3 regions of the Rahnella sp. PD12R genome follow, and region 3 is predicted to be linked to each of the others. Evidence: riboswitches for the same ligand, from Rfam matches in the RefSeq annotation. Region 3 holds a riboswitch; each other region holds the start of a gene.
The links. A riboswitch is a leader RNA that binds a small molecule or an ion and turns the genes downstream of it on or off. The one in region 3 is predicted to bind thiamine pyrophosphate.

Region 1 (4,195 bases), on a different contig from region 3:
TTGCTGTCGTGGAAGGATGAGGAAAATCAGGATATCGCCAGCTACCGGTTTGAGCGGGTTTCGGCCACAAAGATTCGTGTGATGCTGCGACCGCGCAAAGAAGCAAAATTCTACCCGCTGAACCCGTTTGACGCCGTGCATCTGCAGGAGGCGCTGACGATGTATCACCAGGCAGAAGAGGCGCTGAGCGAAACACAGCGCCGCGCCTGAGCGGTTTTACCACCAGCGGTGAAAATGATGCACGGGCCCGATACCGTGACCGACTTCCAGTGAGCCGGCCTGCATCAGCGCCTGTTGCAGATAGTTTTTGGCTTCCCGCACGGTATCCGCCCAGTGAGTGTGGCGCGGACGTAACGCCGCCAGTGCTGCCGACAATGTACAGCCGGTGCCGTGCGTATGTCGGGTATTCACCCGTGGCGCGGTAAAACGCTCGCGTGAATCCGCCATAAACAGCCAGTCCGGGCTTTCTTCATCACTCAGATGACCGCCCTTCATCAGCACCGCTTCACATCCCATTGCCAGTAGCGCTTCGCCCTGTTCACGCATTTCTGCCTCATTCACCGCCACCGGGCATTCCAGTAAGGCAGCGGCTTCCGGCAGATTGGGGGTAATAATTGAGACCTGCGGAATAAGCAGACGGCGCACGGCATCAACGGCCTCCGGCAACAGCAGCGGATCGCCACTTTTTGCCAGCATGACGGTATCAAGCACCACAAAAGGCGGCTGATAATGCCTGAGCCTTTCGGCGACCACTTCAACAATCTGGCTGTTCGCCAGCATGCCGATTTTAGTGCTGTCGATTCGCACGTCGCTGAGTACGGAATCGAGCTGCGCGGCCACGAAATCCGGCTCAATGTTGTAAACAGACTGCACGCCACGGGTGTTTTGCGCCACCAGCGCAGTGATTACGCTGGTGCCATACGCGCCAAGCGCCGAGAAGGTTTTCAGGTCTGCCTGGATCCCCGCGCCGCCGCTCGGGTCAGTACCTGCGATGGTCAGGGCATTGATTCTTTTCATCCGATGTTTTCCCCGTTCAGCCACTCTTCGCGCATTAAATACAGGTTATCGAGAAACTCCGGCGTGAAGCTGCCCGGCCCTTTCACCACCGCGCAGGCGCGCTCACCGGCACAAGACATGACGCGACATGCCGCGGCAACGTTATCCAGACGTTTGCCAGGCAATGCGGCAAACGCCGCAACAACCGCAGATAACGAACAACCGGTGCCGACGATGCGGGTCATCATCAGATGTCCACCGGGAACTGACCAGCTGCGCTCGCCGTCGGTGACGTAATCAGTTTCGCCGGTGACAGCCACCACCGCACCGGTTTCCAGCGCCAGTTGCTGTGCAGCCGGTAAGGCAGACAGCGAGTCATCGCCGCTGTCTACGCCACGTCCGGACGCACTCAGGCCGCTGAGCGCACGGATTTCAGAGGCGTTTCCGCGGATGGCGGCGGGTGTAAGTTTGATGAGTTCGAGGCAAAACTCCGTGCGCCAGCTCAGGCCGCCGACGGCAACCGGATCCAGCACCCAGGGTTTTCCGGCCTGATTTGCCGCGTGAATCGCTGCGTGAATCGCCTCAGCATGAGGGCGGGTCAGCGTGCCGACATTAATCAGTAAGGCATCGGCCACCGCGCTGAACTGCGCGGCTTCGGCCGGGTCAGTCACCATTGCCGGTGAGGCACCGAGCGCCAGCAGGACATTAGCCGTAAAGGATTGCACCACATCGTTGGTCAGACAATGAACCAGCGGCGCGGAGGCACGAAGTTGTCGTAAAGAAGCGGCGGCTGTTGCGCCGGGAAACACGGAAGGTCGGGTATTCATAGTTCTCCCCACCGGCGCTAAAGAAGGCGGTATCGGGAGAGATACCTGACTTCCCTACGCTGGCATAATCCAGATCAGGTAATACGGGTAAAATCTCAGCCGTTCTTTTGCAGGAGCGGCACCCCGAGTCAAGGAAGCATTATTGGTGGCGAGCCTGAGAAGGTCAATCAGGATTTTTCGTACAGCGCGTTATTTCACCGCCGACGCAATAAGGTTAATTTCCAGTAAAACATCGACCAGAAGTTCCACGCAAACTGTTGTCCGGGCAGGATATGGCGCGTTGAAATGTTTTACATATGCCTCGTTAAAGGCTTTGAAATCTTTCTTATCGGTCAGGTAAACATTCACGGAAACAGCATCATCGAGCGTCAGGTTATATTCTTTCAGAGACCCGGCTATTTTCGAAAATACCAGATGAGTCTGCGCTTCAATTCCGGCGGGCGTTGTGCCTTCCGCAGTAATCGGTACTTCGCCGGAAACAAAATAAAGATCGCCGCTTTTACGGACTTTGGGAAAAGGTAAGGTTCCTGTGAGCATAATGAATTCCTCGGTTCAGACGTAAAATCAGAAGCTTGATATCAGCAACATGCCGTAGAAAATAAAGACGACCGCCAGCGTGATATAAACTATCCGTGAATCACGGGGATCCACAGGTTTGTTTTTTTCTGTCATATAAGCAACTTAGCTATTTGAAATAAATTAATTGAGAGTACTTAAGCGATAGATTTTAATTAAGATAAATAGTACCGCGCATATACAGCGCCGCTTTGCCGCTGATAATCACCCGGTCATTTCCGCTCATTTCACATTGCAGTTCGCCTTTACGCGCGCCACCCTGCCGGGCGGTCATCTGCACTTTATTCAGACGTTTCGACCAGTACGGTGCCAGTGAGGTGTGGGCTGAACCGGTTACCGGATCTTCATTCACCGCCACGCGAGGCCCGAACCAGCGGGAGACAAAATCAAAATCATCGCCCGGTGCGGTAACCACCACGCCACGGGTATCAAAAGCATTGAGTGCTGCGAAATCCGGCGCGAGGGCTTCCAGCGCGGCCGCATCTTCAATCACAATGACGATATCATCGGTTTTAAGCACCGCTGTGATCGGTGCTTTCAGCCCAAGCGCCTGAGTGAGTCCGTCTGGCAACGCGAAAGACTCCGGAGATTTTACCGGGAAATCCATGTGGAAAACCTCACCCTGGCAGGTCACCCATAAATCTCCGCTGCGGGTAGAAAACCGCAGTGATGCGGATTTATCGCCCAGCGCCTGGCTAATCACCCACGCCGTCGCCAGCGTGGCATGACCGCATAAATCCACTTCGGTGCCCGGCGTGAACCAGCGCAGCTCATAATGGTCGCCGTTTTTGACGAAGAAAGCCGTTTCGGAAAGATTATTTTCACGGGCAATATTGCTTAAAACGCTGTCATCCAGCCAGTGAGGCAACGGGCAAACAGCCGCCGGGTTTCCGCTAAAACTTTGCGATGCAAACGCATCGACCTGATAAATTGATAATTCCATTTCAGACTCCTCGCTGTGAATGACCACTATTCATCGCCGCCGGATTTCTTAATTTCATCCAGATAGTTGTAGATGGTGTAACGGGTAACGCCCAGTTTGCTGGCCGCCTTTTCAACGCCGCCTTTGACGATAAACATCCCGCGATCCTGCATAACCCTGACGGCTTCCAGTTTCTCTTTTTTATTCATCGGCTTACCCGCACACCCTGACTGAGACAGGGAAGAATCAATGATTTCTTCCATCATGGACTCGAGATCGGTTTGGGCATTTTGCGGCGTATTTTCTGAAGAATACTGTCTGAGCAGACGCCCGAGCGCCGCATGCGCAATTTCAACCTCACTGAGATCAACGTTGATACACAGGCTGGCAAATGCAACGCCCGCCGCATCGCGGTAAACCGTCGTAGCGCTTTTCAGTTTTGTCCCCTTCGCGGTCACTGTCGTGTAATCCGCAATAACCAGCGGTTCTGAGGATGGAGAAGCCGCATTCCGGGCGTTGAGAAGACCGGCGAACCCTAAATCACCGTCCGGGCCGCTGAACATGGAATCCCCCACCGCCCGGCCGGAAACGTGACCATTGGCGATTTTCAGCACGGAAGACGACGGATTTGTCAGGTCATGAACCACGATTTCAGTATTGTTGCCGATGGCCGCCGCGAGAGCATCCACGGAGGCGAAGAGCGTTTTCAGAACGAGTGCTCTTTCGGCTGCGGCTTTTGGAGGAATTTTGGGCATGAGTACTGGAGTCCGGCATTGCATTTGATACGAACACAATATCAACCGAATGTTGAAATATCAATTTTTTGTTGATTAATTTACGCCCGCACCACAAACCAAATTGAACTCCCGTAAAC
Region 2 (4,195 bases), on a different contig from region 3:
TTCCATTTCCGGATCGGGAACAGGCAGTTTTTCCACATCGGCACGGCAGGTCAGCGGGGAAGAAAAACGAGGGCCTTCACCGGCTTCGAAATACAGCCCCAGCCCCATGGCATCAGGAATGGTCAGGATGTCAGAGAACAGAATCGCGGCGTCCAGCGGGTAGCGACGCAGTGGCTGGAGTGTCACTTCGCAGGCCAGCTCCGCATTCTTGCAAAGCGACATAAAATCACCGGCTACAGCGCGGGTTTCTTTGTACTCTGGCAAATAACGGCCCGCCTGACGCATCATCCAGACCGGTGTGATATCCACAGGCTGGCGTAACAGGGCGCGCAGGTAGCGATCATTTTTCAACTCATTCATTCTGTCTTTTTCCTTCAATATTCGGGCCGCCCGAAAATAATCTGGCGGCATTCTAGCATGCAACACTCCTGCTACACGTCGTCTTCATCGCTTTCTGCGCGGCACAGCGCAACCGTATCTTCAATCAGCCGGCGGGCGATGGTCCCCGGCGGCGGCAACTGTGGCAGTTGATCAAAGCGATACCAACCTGCGTTGAGCAGCTCTTTCGGATCATGCACGATGTCACCGCTGTCATAGTCGGCCATAAACGCCATCATCAGCGAATTCGGGAACGGCCAGGGCTGTGAACTGACGTACCGGACGTTCTTCACGCGAATATTGCTCTCTTCCATCACTTCGCGTGCCACGGTTTCTTCGAGGGTTTCCCCGACTTCAACGAAACCGGCCAGTACTGTGTGGATGCCATTACGGTGACGAACATGCTGCGCCAGCAAAATCTCATCACCACGGCGGATGGCGACAATAATGCAGGGCGCAATTTGCGGGTAATAGCGTTCACGGCAATGCCCGCACAGCGCGGCCCATTCGGTTTTACTGACGTGCATCTCGTGACCACAGTAGCCGCAGAATTTGTGCGAACGGTAAAATTCCGACAACTGCACACCGCGCCCGACCAGCTGGAATAGCCCGCGATCCTGATCGAGCATCTGCCGCGCAGACACCATGTGGTTGTGCATCGCCTGACGTACCATCCACACCGGTTCGCCCTGCCATTCACCAATCTGACGCCCGATTTTGCCCGTCAGAGAAAATTGCGCAGCACTGCCATTCGGCAGTTCACCCTCGGGCAGCCACAGCTTGCCCTCATAGCTGATTACCCACCAGCCGGTATGTTCTTCTGTGATCTGTAATTCCATAATTGTTGTTGCATAACCTCGACGAGACTGACAATCTGGGGTTGATATTTACATATTAGTAACCTTTGGTTACTTTTTTCTCGCTCACGGAGTCAACCATGCTAAATCGTCTGGAAAGACTGACCCAACGCGTTGGTGGCAGTAATGAGTTAGTGGATCAATGGCTGCACGCGCGTAAAGAATTGCTGGTGTCTTACTGCACACTGGTCGGCCTGAAACCCAATAAAGAAAAACATACACCGCTGAATGAAAAAGCGTTGGACAACTTTTGCCATAACCTGGTGGATTACCTTTCTGCCGGTCATTTCCATCTTTATCAACGGGTCATCGATGAAGTGGAAGGTGCAGAGATAAAATTACAGGCTGCGAAAATATACCCTGCACTCGAGCTCAATACTGAAGCTATCATGGCTTTCCATGACAGTTACACCGAAAATGATATTGATGATGACAATGCTTTCGCATTTCATTATGCATTATCCGATGTGGGTGAAGCATTGGATGCGCGTTTTCAGCTTGAGGATCAACTGATCATTCTGGCCTTTGATCCGGAAAGTCGCAAAGAATTGCCTTCTGCAAACGAAGAGCATCTTGCCAGACCCGCGTAACGTGTTACTTCTGCACAACACGTTGCCACAATAAAAACCCTGCTCAGGGTTGTAGTTTTTAAAACGGCCTCCTATATTGAGGCTTCTTGTCGGAGTGCCTCGTGCAAAATTTCCTCGCGGAGATGATGCCAGGCTGAGACCGTTAATTCGGGATCCGCGGAACCTGATCGGGTTAGTACCCGCGAAGGGAACAAGAGTAATGTTATGCGTTTAGCGCGATTTGGCATCAGCCTGCAAACGGCCGCCAGCGTTCAACCGCCCATTTTTACTCCTGCCGTAAACCTCCAGACAAGCAATTTTCCATTACGTTCTGTCACGCTTTTTGCCGTGAAAACAACACAAGGAATTTGCTATGTCGAGTACCCAGAAACCCGTTACATCCGAAAAAAAGCCCGCTAACCGCCGTGAACAACGCGCACAGGCACAGTCATTTATCGACAGCTTGCAGGGCGAAGCCTTTCCCAATTCCCGACGTATCTATCTTCAGGGCGACAACGCCGGTATTCGTGTCCCTATGCGTGAAATCCAGCTCAGCCCGACGCTGGTCGGCGGCGGAAAAGACAACCCGCAGTTTGAAGAAAACGAAGCGATTCCGGTTTATGACACCGCCGGACCGTATGGCGATCCGTCTGCGACCATCGACGTGCATACCGGTCTTGAAAAATTGCGCGCCCGCTGGATAGCCGGACGCGCCGATACCGAAGAACTTCCGCAGGTCAGCTCCGGTTTTACTCAGCAGCGCCTGGCCGACGAAGGGCTGGATCATTTACGCTTCGAACATCTTCCGCGCCCGCGAAAAGCCATTGCCGGTAAAAATGTCACACAGCTGCATTATGCGCGACGGGGCATGATTACCCCTGAGATGGAATTCATTGCTATTCGCGAAAACATGGGGCGTGAGCGGATCCGCGGAGAAGTCCTGCGCCAGCAACATCCCGGTGAAAGCTTCGGGGCGCACCTGCCCGCGAATATCACCGCCGAATTTGTTCGCCAGGAAGTGGCCGCCGGTCGCGCTATTATCCCCGCCAACATCAATCACCCGGAATCCGAGCCGATGATCATTGGCCGCAATTTTCTGGTGAAGGTAAACGCCAATATCGGTAACTCAGCGGTGACGTCCTCTATCGAAGAAGAAGTTGAAAAGCTGGTGTGGTCAACGCGCTGGGGGGCGGATACCGTTATGGATCTCTCCACCGGCCGCTATATCCATGAAACCCGTGAATGGATCCTGCGTAACAGCCCGGTTCCGATTGGCACCGTTCCGATTTATCAGGCTCTGGAAAAAGTGAACGGCATTGCCGAAGACCTGAACTGGGAAATGTTCCGTGACACCCTGCTGGAGCAGGCGGAACAAGGTGTGGATTACTTCACCATTCACGCAGGCGTGTTGCTGCGTTACGTGCCGATGACCGCCAAACGCCTGACCGGTATTGTTTCGCGCGGTGGCTCAATCATGGCGAAATGGTGCCTGTCGCATCATCGCGAAAGCTTCCTGTATGAGAATTTCCGTGAGATTTGCGAAATCTGCGCCGCTTATGATGTCTCGCTTTCTCTCGGCGATGGCCTGCGCCCAGGCTCGATTCAGGATGCCAATGACGAAGCGCAGTTTGCAGAATTGCACACGCTGGGCGAACTGACGAAAATCGCCTGGGAATATGACGTGCAGGTGATGATCGAAGGGCCGGGGCATGTGCCGATGCAGATGATCCGCCGCAATATGACGGAAGAACTCGAGCATTGCCACGAAGCGCCGTTCTATACGCTCGGGCCGCTGACAACCGACATTGCGCCCGGTTATGACCACTTCACCTCCGGAATTGGCGCCGCGATGATTGGCTGGTTTGGCTGCGCGATGCTGTGCTACGTCACGCCAAAAGAGCACCTTGGCCTGCCGAATAAAGAAGACGTTAAACAGGGTTTGATTACCTACAAAATTGCGGCGCACGCAGCAGATTTAGCGAAAGGCCATCCGGGCGCACAAATCCGGGATAACGCCATGTCTAAAGCGCGGTTCGAATTCCGCTGGGAAGATCAGTTCAATCTCGCGCTCGACCCGGCTACCGCCCGCGCTTATCACGACGAAACCCTCCCGCAGGAATCCGGAAAAGTCGCACACTTCTGTTCAATGTGCGGGCCGAAATTCTGCTCCATGAAAATCACTCAGGAAGTTCGCGATTACGCCGCTGCGCTGGAAGCCAAAGCCCAGCCCATCGAACTCGTGGAATCCGGCATGGCGCAAATGTCTGCGGAATTCCGTTCGCGCGGCAGCGAGCTTTATCACCCTGCCAGCCATTCCACTCCGGAGATCAGTAAATGAATCAGCCCGTTAAAACTTTCCCGTCCGTTCCTTTTCATCTGGGGTTATATCCG
Region 3 (4,195 bases):
CGCAACCGCTGCCAGCCGTGCATATCCAGCGAAAGGCACAGCGGATTGTAGCGTTCGGCCACGTCGCGCATCGGGTTATCCAGCACTTTTAAAGCGTAAGGCACGGCCATCAGTGCGTTGGTTAAAATGACCAGCGGCCACGGCGATTGCGGCAATCCGGTGGTGTCACCGAGCAGCAGGAAAAAGCCCGTGGCCAGCACGATGCCCGGCATCGCGAGGATCAGCATACCGCTGAGATCCATTGCCTGCGCCCAGCCATTTTTCTGGCGTAAACGCAGCTCGCGGCTGCTCCACAGCAACATCATCGTCATCAACACGCACAATAATCCGCTGCCCAGCGCGATACGGACTGACGTCCATAAAGCCTGCCACAGCGCGGGCTGTTGCAGCACGCTGACGGCGGCGCGATTTATACCATCGATAACCACGGCCAGCAGCGGCGGCAGGATCAGCAGTAAAGCCAGACCAATCAGCAGACCGTCGGTAATGCGGCGCAGCGGGGAATCGTCCGGATTGCGCCAGCGCTGAGCCTGCGTTTGCCCGACCGGCAGCGCCTGACTCAGTTTCTGACTGAGCAAGACCAGCGCCAGACAGCAAAACAGCTGGATCAGCGCCAGCGTGGCGGCACGGCCTAAATCGTAGTCGTAACTCAGCGCCTGAAAGATCGCCAGCTCAATGGTGGTCGCCTGCGGGCCGCCGCCAAGGGAAAGGACGGTCGCAAAGCTGGCGAAACAGAGCATAAAAATCAGCGCCGCCGCCGGGAAAATCTGACGACGCAGCGCGGGCCATTCGACAAAGCGAAACTGCTGCCACGCGTTCATCCCCAACTGAGCCGCCAGCTGACGCTGCTCAACTGCGATATTTTCCAGCGCCTGCAATAAAAGACGGGTTGCCAGCGGCAGATTGAAAAATACGTGCGCCAGCAAAATGCCCTGTAAACCGTACGGCGAAAAATGGTAATCCACGCCCAGCCAGCCGCAAATCTGCGACAGCCAGCCCTGTCTTCCGTATACGCTGAGAATGCCGAACACCGCGACTAAAACCGGCAATACCAGCGTCATCGCGCACAATCGTAATAACAACTGACGGCCGGGAAAACGGCGGCGGAAGAGGGCACGTGCCAGCAAAATGGCGGGCAGCACCGAGCAGAGCGCCGAAAGCAGCGCCTGCCAGAAAGTGAAGCGGATAACGTGCCAGAGATACGGATCCTGCCACGCGGACGCACCGCTCATTTGTGGCGCATGACGCCACAGCGAGCCTAATGCCAGCGCGGCGACCAGCAGCATCGCCAGTGACGCCACCGCGCCCGGCCAGAGCCAGCGGGGGATCAACGGCTGACGGCGTTCTGCCATGCCTGAATCCATTCGCTGCGGTGAGAAGCCACATCCTGTGCGCTGTATTGCAGGGATTTTGCCGGTACGGTCAGCTGTTTAAAGGCATCAGGCAGTGGCGTGCTGATCACCGGATACATCCAGTTGCCGGTCGGAATGACTTTCTGGAAATCTTCAGTAGTGATGAATTTCATGAACTGTTCAGCCAGTTTTGGCTGTTTGCTGCTGGCCAGTTGGCCCGCGACTTCCACCTGCATGTAATGACCTTCGGTGAAGTCAGCGGCGGCATAATTGTCTTTCTTCTCTTCGACAATGTGATACGCCGGAGAAGTGGTGTAGCTCAGCACCAGATCGCTTTCGCCTTTGAGGAACAGGCCGTAAGCCTCGCTCCAGCCTTTGGTGACGGTCACGGTTTTCGCCGCCAGTTTTTGCCACGCTTCAGGCGCTTTGTCGCCATAGACTTTTTGCATCCACAGCATCAGGCCGAGACCCGGCGTGCTGGTGCGCGGATCTTCGTAAATCACTTTCCATTTCTGGTCGCTGTTGATCAGCTCATCAAGGCTTTTTGGCGGGTTTTTCAGTTTGTTTTTGTCATACACGAACGCGAAATAACCGTAGTCGTAAGGCACAAACGTCGTGTTATTCCAGCCACCCGGCACCGTCAGTTTAGCATCGGTTTCCGGTGCTTTGGCAAACAGGCCGGTTTGCTCAGCCGCCTGCAACAGGTTGTTATCCAGACCGAGCACCACGTCCGCTTTCGTGTTTTTGCCTTCCATCCGCAGACGGTTCAGCAAAGATACGCCATCTTCCAGCGCGACATATTTCAGTTCGCAGCCGCACTGTGCCTCAAAGGCTTTTTTGATCGCCGGGCCGGGGCCCCAGTCGGCAGAGAAGGAATCGTAGGTATAAACCGTCAGAACGGGTTTTGCAGCAAAGGCAGGTGCAGAAAGTAACAGCAGGCAGGACAATAATTTTTTCAACTTTGCGCTCCAAAAAAGAAAAGGGGCAAAGGATTTTGAGTGAGCATTGCACAGTCTCAAATCCCTCCGCCGGGGTTAACCGGATCAGGTTCGACGGGTATCAGGTCTCAGCCATATTTAAACGTGCTGCGCGTGTGTAGATCGGGCGTCGTGCAGTGCCCGAAATGCTCACGTACTTTGTGTACGCTCCGCTTTCTGTGCGCTGGACTTCACCCGCTGAACACGCGCTCGCGGCGTTTAAAAATCGAGGTCATTCTTTATTACAAAAGAAGTCACTCGGGCACCCCGTTGAGAACGGATGTCATTCTAGAGATTAACGGCGCAATGCGATAGTCCGATTAGCTGTCGGGCGGCGCGAACCAGGCAGATTTGAAGTCGAACCAGCCGAGGGTGTTCATCCGCACGCCGCGCATACTGCGCTGGCCTTGCAAAACCAGCCAGTGATGGAACAGCGGATGAATATGATGGCTGGCGATCTGCTTCTGACTCCAGTCGGCAATCGAGAGCTTTCCGGCGTGCCATAACGCGGCGTCTTCATCCATTGTTTGCGGGAAGCAATACGCCAGCAGCGGCAGTTCGTAGAACGAGGCAAACAGCGAAAACTCCAACGGCAACGTGAAGTTGGCACTGCCCAGCCACAGATCGGTTTTAACGCCGCCGCGATACCACACCGCATAATCGACAATCTGAATCACCAGCTCAATGCCTTCTGCCGCCAGCAGCGGGCGCAGTGCATTGCAGATGGCGTGATGTTCCGAATGTTCGTTATAAAACGTCAGCGTGACCTGCGTGAGACCGTCAGGTTTGGGCGGGCGAGGCAGCAGCGCTTTATGATGCCAGCGCGGCAACAGGCCGTACGCCGGTGACCAGTAACGCTGGTAAACCGGCTCGGCGGCGTTGAGCAGCGCAATCGGATTGAACAAATCGCACAGCCACTGGCGCGTTTGTGCGTTTTGGCCGACCGGCGAACGCTGGTCGAAAAGCAGAAAATAACAACCTTCCTCAAGGCGGCTTTCAAGCTCACTCTTGCCGGATTCGTCAGCCTGAAGCTGGACGCCGGAATGCACCAGTTCCTCGCTGAGTTCAGGTAAAACCCAGATATTGACCTCATCGATCAGCGCCCGGAATCCAAAATATTCGTCAAACGCACGGATCCGCAGCTGCGTTTTCTGATTTCGTACCACGGCATACGGCCCGGTTCCCACCGGATGGCGGGCAAAATCGGGCAATGACTCCCATTCCTGCGGCAGGATTGTTGCGTGGATATTCCCGAACAGCCACGGTAGCCAGTGGTCGGGCGCGTTCAGATGGATGTCGATGACGTTTGGCGTCGGCGAGATCACTGAGACGATATTGCCGAATAAGCGGTGTGATTTGAGACGCGCGAAGGTGGTAATAATATCGGCCATTTCCAGCTCACGACCATGATGAAAATGAATGGCCGGACGCAGATAAAACCGCCAGTGCAGCGGAGATATTTCTTGCCAGTGATGGGCCAGATCGCCTTCTACTTCCCCTTTTTCCTCATTTATGCGCGTCAGTCCGCTGAAAATCTGTCGCGCGATGTGCGTTTCCGAGCGGCGTAACATAGTACCAGGCAGCAGGTTAAACAGCGGGCGATAGTACAGCACGCGCAGAATATGTTTACCCTGACGGAAGCTGCGCCCCAGCTGGGATAACAGCATCTGGCGCACCATGCTTTTATCGCCAACCAGCTGTACCAGCTGATCGATCCGGTCCTGTTCAAGCAGTTCTTCGGCGCGTTGTTGCTGGAGCGCCAGGCCGGTGTACAAAAAAGTCAGCTTTGACCGCTTACCGCGACCGGCTTCGGCATCCCAGCTGAGCCAGCCCTGATCCTGCATGGTGCTGAGCAGAGACCGCATA

Region 1: linked by a shared signal. The riboswitch ahead of thiM (hydroxyethylthiazole kinase) and the one ahead of thiB (thiamine ABC transporter substrate binding subunit) in region 3 are both predicted to bind thiamine pyrophosphate.
Region 2: linked by a shared signal. The riboswitch ahead of thiC (phosphomethylpyrimidine synthase ThiC) and the one ahead of thiB (thiamine ABC transporter substrate binding subunit) in region 3 are both predicted to bind thiamine pyrophosphate.

The regions. Positions count from the first base shown of each region.
Region 1 is NZ_JAHTMS010000001.1:789,505-793,699, forward strand. Features, by position in the region: gene KWG64_RS03605 (hypothetical protein) at 1-210, shown strand, start outside; gene thiD (bifunctional hydroxymethylpyrimidine kinase/phosphomethylpyrimidine kinase) at 217-1,017, opposite strand; gene thiM (hydroxyethylthiazole kinase) at 1,014-1,823, opposite strand; TPP riboswitch at 1,858-1,959, opposite strand; gene KWG64_RS03620 (RidA family protein) at 2,013-2,360, opposite strand; gene KWG64_RS03625 (PhzF family phenazine biosynthesis protein) at 2,551-3,342, opposite strand; gene KWG64_RS03630 (transcriptional regulator) at 3,369-4,076, opposite strand.
Region 2 is NZ_JAHTMS010000020.1:6,668-10,862, forward strand. Features, by position in the region: gene hemE (uroporphyrinogen decarboxylase) at 1-360, opposite strand, end outside; gene nudC (NAD(+) diphosphatase) at 432-1,217, opposite strand; gene rsd (sigma D regulator) at 1,316-1,825, shown strand; TPP riboswitch at 1,906-2,032, shown strand; gene thiC (phosphomethylpyrimidine synthase ThiC) at 2,178-4,142, shown strand; gene thiE (thiamine phosphate synthase) at 4,139-4,195, shown strand, end outside.
Region 3 is NZ_JAHTMS010000006.1:313,267-317,461, forward strand. Features, by position in the region: gene thiP (thiamine/thiamine pyrophosphate ABC transporter permease ThiP) at 1-1,352, opposite strand, end outside; gene thiB (thiamine ABC transporter substrate binding subunit) at 1,328-2,311, opposite strand; TPP riboswitch at 2,355-2,609, opposite strand; gene sgrR (HTH-type transcriptional regulator SgrR) at 2,650-4,195, opposite strand, start outside.